DNA from 2 places in the Peribacillus sp. NPDC096379 genome. Region 1 is predicted to be linked to the other one. Evidence: riboswitches for the same ligand, from Rfam matches in the RefSeq annotation. Region 1 holds a riboswitch; the other holds the start of a gene.
What was found. Region 1 has a riboswitch for glycine ahead of gcvT (glycine cleavage system aminomethyltransferase GcvT). Riboswitches for the same ligand answer to the same signal wherever they lie in the genome.
Positions count from the first base shown of each region.

Region 2: another riboswitch for glycine. It lies ahead of glyA (serine hydroxymethyltransferase); the one in region 1 lies ahead of gcvT (glycine cleavage system aminomethyltransferase GcvT).

Region 1 is NZ_JBIWFD010000001.1:1,077,652-1,081,075, reverse strand. It holds gene gcvPA (aminomethyl-transferring glycine dehydrogenase subunit GcvPA) at 1-1,022, opposite strand, end outside; gene gcvT (glycine cleavage system aminomethyltransferase GcvT) at 1,036-2,145, opposite strand; glycine riboswitch at 2,209-2,295, opposite strand; glycine riboswitch at 2,299-2,386, opposite strand; gene ACIQZI_RS05115 (DEAD/DEAH box helicase) at 2,728-3,424, shown strand, end outside.
Region 2 is NZ_JBIWFD010000005.1:72,335-75,758, forward strand. It holds gene sdaAA (L-serine ammonia-lyase, iron-sulfur-dependent, subunit alpha) at 1-441, opposite strand, end outside; gene ACIQZI_RS19880 (serine dehydratase beta chain) at 441-953, opposite strand; gene glyA (serine hydroxymethyltransferase) at 969-2,219, opposite strand; glycine riboswitch at 2,482-2,584, opposite strand; gene ACIQZI_RS19890 (amino acid permease) at 2,942-3,424, opposite strand, start outside.

The sequences.
Region 1 (3,424 bases):
GAAGCAGCGAGAGCATTTAGTGCCTGGTTCGAACAAATATTAGAAGTTGCTTTATCACGACGAATATGCTGTTCTCGAGCTTGAAGCGTTAATACAAAGCCACGTTTGCCATCTTCATCAACGGTCTGCCCGACAAGTCTACCTGGTACTTTACGCAATAATTTATTCGTTACTGCAAAATAGCCGCAATGTGGTCCACCAAATGCTGCAGGAATTCCAAATGGTTGAGCATCTCCAGCAACAATATCTGCGCCTAGTTTTCCAGGTGGGGTTAAGGCGCCTAACGCTAAGGGATTACTTGAGACAATAAACATCGCTTTTTGTTCATGAACGATTTTTTCAATCTCCTTTAAAGGTTCAATACGCCCAAAGAAATTTGGATATTGAACGATGACTCCTGCAATATCGTCGCTGATTAATTCTTGCAGTGCATCCAAATCGGTTACACCATCAAGATGTGGAATTTCCACTACTTCAACACGCTGTCCCAACGCATACGACTTTACAACATCACGGGACTCAGGATGAACCGTACTAGAAATCAAGATTTTCTTACGTTTTGTATGCCCGCTACTTAGCATCGCTGCCTCAGCAAGAGCAGTTCCACCATCATACATAGAAGAATTGGCAACATCCATGCCAGTCAATTCACAAATCATCGTTTGAAATTCAAAGATTGCTTGGAGCTCTCCTTGAGAAATTTCCGGCTGATAAGGGGTATACGCTGTATAAAACTCAGAACGAGAAATCACATGGTCAACGATAATTGGTTGATAATGATCGTATACACCAGCACCTAGAAAAGAAGCATAGCGCTTTGCATCGGCGTTTTTCCCAGCCAATTTAGTAAGCTCTTTTAAAAGAGCTGGTTCTGATTTAGCAGGTTTAATCTTGTATTCACCTTGGAAACGTACGCTCTGTGGAATATCACTGAATAGCTCATCTATAGTAGGAACTCCAATTGCGGCTAACATTTCCTTTTGATCTTGGTCAGTCATCGGTAAATAGCGATGTTTAGTCATGAATTTCTCCCCCTCATCCTCTTGGTCGTTTATAAAATGGTGTCTTAGCCACTATGGCTTTCACGCGCTTGGAACGGATTTCAACTTCAACTTCTGTTCCAATTCCCGTATACTCTTTTTTCAATAAGGCAAGACCTACGTTTTTCTTCAATGTCGGCGATTGTGTCCCAGTTGTCACTTCGCCAATCAATTCAGAACCATAGTAAACAGAATAACCATGACGTGGTATGCCGCGTTCCATCATTTCGATGCCGACAAGCTTGCGCGGTGCACCATGTTCTTTTTGCTCGGCAAGAACAGACTTGCCGATGAAATCAGCCTCTTTGTCAACTTTAACCGCAAAACCAATTCCCGCTTCAATTGGCGAAATATTAGGTGTTAACTCTTGACCGTATAACGGGAGCTTCGCCTCGAACCGAAGCGTATCACGAGCACCTAGACCGATTGGTTGAACGCCTTCATCCTTACCTGCTTTGAGAATCGCTTTCCAGAGTATTTTTGCGTCTTCGTTATTACAATACACTTCAAAGCCATCTTCCCCTGTATACCCTGTGCGTGATACGACGAGAGCCGTGACTCCATTAAGTTCCATATTTTCTTTGAAAGTAAAAAAGTCAATCTCACTCAAATTTGTGTTTACAGCTAATTTCTGAAGGACTTTTTCAGCAGCTGGACCTTGAAGAGCAAGCAAAGCAACTTCATTTGAGATATTTGTCAGTTCAACATCTTTAATCAAGTGATCGTGCAGCCAATTGAAATCCTTCTCAATATTGCCAGCATTCACGACTAATAAATAGTCATTTTTCGCTTTCTTGTAAATAATTAAATCATCGACAACTCCACCATTTTCATAGCACAATGCGGCATATTGCGCATGCCCTACTTCAAGCTTGAGAATATCGTTCGTAATCATTCTTTGTAAAAAGTCCGTGCTTCCTTCACCTTTTACAACAAACTCCCCCATATGAGAGACATCGAACAAGCCTGCTTTTGTACGTACTGCTTCATGTTCTTCTTTAATGCTAGAAAATTGGACTGGTAGCTCCCAGCCACCAAAGTCAATCGTTTTACCACCATAATCTGCGTAAATAGTAAATAACGGCGTCCTTTTTAATTCAGTCATACTACGCCTCCTCACATTTTTTTGGGCATAAAAAAAGACAGAGAAGCTCCTCTTGAGCTATTTCTCTGTCCTGAAACCTGAAAGTTTACCTTTAAAAGGCTTTCCCCTTTGGTGGTCTTAAAAGCTTACGCCTTTAGACACTCTCCAGAGTTGCGTCCAACAAGGGTTCTTTTGCCTGAGAGATTCGCTGCTAAGCTTGCTCCTTCGGCGCTACAAATGTAGTCTCTCCCCCAGCCTTCATCCGCATATAATATTGTCTTTTTTGAACATACTATGTAAATAAGGGTTGAACAACTAAAACGGACTTTGCCGACTTTACACAATCTTTATTTCACAGAAAAAGAGGCTACTTTCACCAAACACCTAGAATTCTGTTACTACTATAGTAAATCAAACAGTGGAAGTCTTTCAAATAAAAATCATATTTATTAATAGAAAATTTCAAAATTTATTCGTTACGTTCATACTACCATTAATAATGCTTGAATCGCAATCATCTTTTCACAAAAACCAAACTTTTTTTATATTTATCACCTTAATGTTCGTGTATTAGGTTTTTATATTTAGAAAGGAGCAATATTTATGCAAATTCGAATCAAATTTGACGATGAATGGTCAGAAGAATTTTTAGATAAAGTGGAGAATGATGGTCCTTGGGCGAATTGGGAGCTGTATAAACTTGCAGTTCAAGCGGAAAAGCATCTGGCCATTCCAGAATTTGAAGGACTGCAAGCACCTCATCATCTTAATCAGCTAACACCACTCCCTCATCAACTTGAAGCTGCCCGACAAGTCGTCGAGACTATGAATGGCAAAGCAATTTTGGCTGATGAAGTAGGTCTTGGAAAAACAATCGAAGCTGGCTTAATTATTAAAGAATATATGATTCGCGGTCTCGTGAAAAAAGTCCTGATTCTCGTTCCTGCTTCACTCGTTTCCCAATGGGCGTTTGAGCTAAATACAAAATTTCATATCCCCGCTGTTGTTCAGAGAAAAAGCTATGTATGGGATTCATGCGATTGTATCGTATCATCCATAGATACAGCGAAGCGTAATCCACATAGAGACATCATTTTTAAGCAAGAATACGATTTAATCATTATTGACGAGGCTCATAAATTAAAAAATAATAAAACGAAAAACTACGAATTTGTTCAAAGTTTGAAAAAGAAATTCTGCCTTCTCTTAACTGCTACACCTATTCAAAATAAGGTAGAAGAAATCTTTCATCTTGTTTCTCTTCTTAAACCTGGACATTTAGGAAATGCAGCTCTTTTTT
Region 2 (3,424 bases), on a different contig from region 1:
CGTAAACAAGCCCTTCACTAACTCTTTATAAGGTGTGCCATCATTTTTATGAAGCGAAAATAATACGCCAGGTAAAATCCCTGCTGCTCCAGCAGTTGGCGTTGCCACAATGACGCCCATTCTGGCATTATTTTCAGAAGTGGCTAATGAATAGCTCATAGCATTGCTTATATAATTGCCTGATAGGGATTTACCTTGCCGAACGTATTCAGACATCTTCACGGCATCACCGCCAGAAATCCCACTTGGCGCCGTGGAAGCATCTTTAATCCCACTATCCACTGCTTCTTTCATTTTGATCAATCGCTCTTCCATCATGCGAATAATCGTATCTTCGTCTCTTCCTGACTTTTTTGCTTCCACCATTAACATCATTTCACTAATGGACTTTTTTTCCCGTTCACAAGCTTCTATAAGCTCTTTCATAGACTGAATTTCCATCATATCGCCTTCACCAATACTTTCTCTTTCCGTTGATAAGGTTTCGCAAGGATCGAAAAATCATCTCCAGCGCTAAGACGAATCGATACCATCTCATCATCAATCATAAAGATCTTCGATAGGCCACCTCCGAGTGATACACCACCAACCGTGACAACATGATCATCACGTTTTGCTGTTACAATGGTTGTATTTGGGTGGTCCATATACTCGCAAATGTTTTCGAATTCAAACTGGTACTGCATACCACATTCTTTTGCTTTTTCCAATGCGTATTTGATTTCGGAATCATCGGTATTCATCCCGAGTAATCCACCAAGAAGTGCTTTATCTGTTCCATGTCCTTGGTAGGTTTCAGCAAACGAATCATAAAATACAATGTTGGTCTCTTGGGGATAATCTCCTAACAGTTCATAAATAAATTTTCCAATCGATACAACACCAGCTGTATGAGAACTCGACGGTCCGACCATGATTGGGCCGATTATGTCAAAACAACTTTGAAATTCCATGATTCTCCCCCTTTCTTACACCGTTACTGCTTGTTGAAATAACGGATACGCACTACAAATCGCTTTAGTTGTTACTTTTGCTTTTTCAAGAACGGCTTCATCGCCTTTATTTGTTAAAACGTCCGCGATCACTTTTCCGATTTTCACCATTTCTTCTTGTTTCATGCCACGCGTTGTTAACGCAGCTGTTCCGATACGGATTCCACTCGTAACAAATGGTTTCTCTGGATCAAACGGAATCGTATTTTTATTTACGGTAATGCCCACTTCTTCTAATAATTTCTCGGCTTCTTTTCCAGTTAAATTCCATGGACGTAAATCTAATAGGACAATATGATTATCTGTTCCACCAGAAACGAGGGCCGCTCCTTCATTCTTTAAGGTTTCGCCAAGTATTGCCGCATTGTCAATAACTTGGTTGGCATACTCTTTAAAACTTGGTTGTAAAGCTTCTCTGAAAGCAACCGCTTTTGCAGCAATGATATGCATCAGTGGTCCACCTTGAATACCAGGGAATATCGATTTATTAACCGCTTTAATCATCTCTTCATCATTTGTTAAGATGATACCGCCACGCGGGCCACGCAATGTTTTATGTGTCGTACTTGTCACAACATCGGCATATGGAATTGGAGATGGATGAAGTCCAGCTGCTACTAGTCCTGCAATATGCGCCATATCGACCATAAGTTTTGCCCCGACTTGATCAGCAATTTTTCTAAAGCGAGCAAAGTCGATCGTTCTTGGATAAGCACTTGTCCCTGCAATAATCAATTTCGGTTTTTCTTTCTTGGCGATCTCTTCTAATTCATCGTAATCAATGACTTGCGTATCTTCCCTCACACCATAAGATACAATGTCAAACCATTTTCCTGAAACACTAACAGGGCTTCCATGTGTTAAATGTCCACCATGTGAAAGGTTCATTCCCATTACTTTATCTCCAGGCTGAAGCAGTGCGAAGAAAACGGCAAAATTTGCTTGTGCTCCTGAGTGTGGCTGAACATTGGCATATTTAGCGCCAAATAGCTCCGTTACGCGCTCGATCGCTGTTTGTTCTGCCACGTCAACAAATTCACACCCGCCATAATAACGCTTTCCTGGATACCCTTCTGCATATTTATTCGTCATCACGCTTCCCATCGCTTCTAATACATCTTCGCTTACAATATTTTCTGATGCGATTAACTCAAGTGTTTGAAGTTGGCGCTCTCGTTCCTTTTCAATCGCTCCAAAAATAATAGAATCATTTTGCTGTAAACTCATATATACTCCCCCTCAATTTTTTTGTACGACACCATGTTCGAATCCTTTCAACTTAGCTAGTGAAACCACTCTCTCACTATCACTCTTCTTTTCTGAGAAAACTGTGGAGATACGCTCCCGTTTTTGCACGCAAAAAAGGACAGAAAAGGGTAGCGTGACTTTCTCTACCCTTCCCTGTCCTTTTACCTGAGAGTTTAACCCTATGATTCATAGAGTCGTTCCCCTTTGGTGGCGTACTACTTATACGCGCTCTCCAGAGGTGCGTCCGATTGTGGTTCCATCTACCTGAGAGATTTGCTCCAAGGGTCTTTTTGGAACTTGCTCCTTCGGTGGCTTGTTACATTGCACTCTCCCACAACCGTCATTCGCTCATATTTAGTTACTGTTATATTCAGAATAGTTGCATAAGGTAGATCTGTCAAGGTTATTTTGTAAACGCTAACATTTATTTAGATTTGGTTGACTAAAAGCGTGGGTAGTTGAATCGAAACGAATACGATCAAAAAACCTATATAGATGATCAGAACGCACTGAAAAAGTAACTCATTTTGAAAGTAGCGAAGATTTTTATTAATATACAGACAATAGAAGAAGCTAACAACCTATATAGAGTAGGTCGTTAGCTTTAAAAGGACTTTTTCAGTGGCCTCAGATGATTAACACAGGCTTTTTTGCTCTTATTTCATTTATAGGACACGGGCGGGATTTTTGTCCGTTCCCTCTTAATTTCCCACTGTTTTTCTTTGATCAACATGATCCCCCTTTGGTTTCCGCATCTTATAGATCGTAATCAGCAAAATAAACCAAACAGGAGTTATGAACAAAGCAACTCGAGTATCTTCCGCAAGTGCAAGTACGACAAGAACGAACGCTAGGAAAGTAAGGATCAAGTAATTGGAAAATGGATATAGTGGCAATTTAAATTTGTTCACTTTCGCTAGATCTGGTCTTGTTTTGCGGTACTTCAAATGGCTGATGACAGTAATTCCCCAAATAAAGATGAAACATACCGTAGAAATACTTGTAATCAGCGTAAATACGCCTTCTGGCATGACATAATTCAAAACAACGGCTATTAGAATGACAACAGTTGAAAAGAATAATGCATTGGAAGGTACTTTACGAGAAGTAAGTTTTGTAAATGGTATAGGTGCATTTTTATCATTGGCAAGGGAGTATACCATCCGGCTTGTACTGAAAATAGC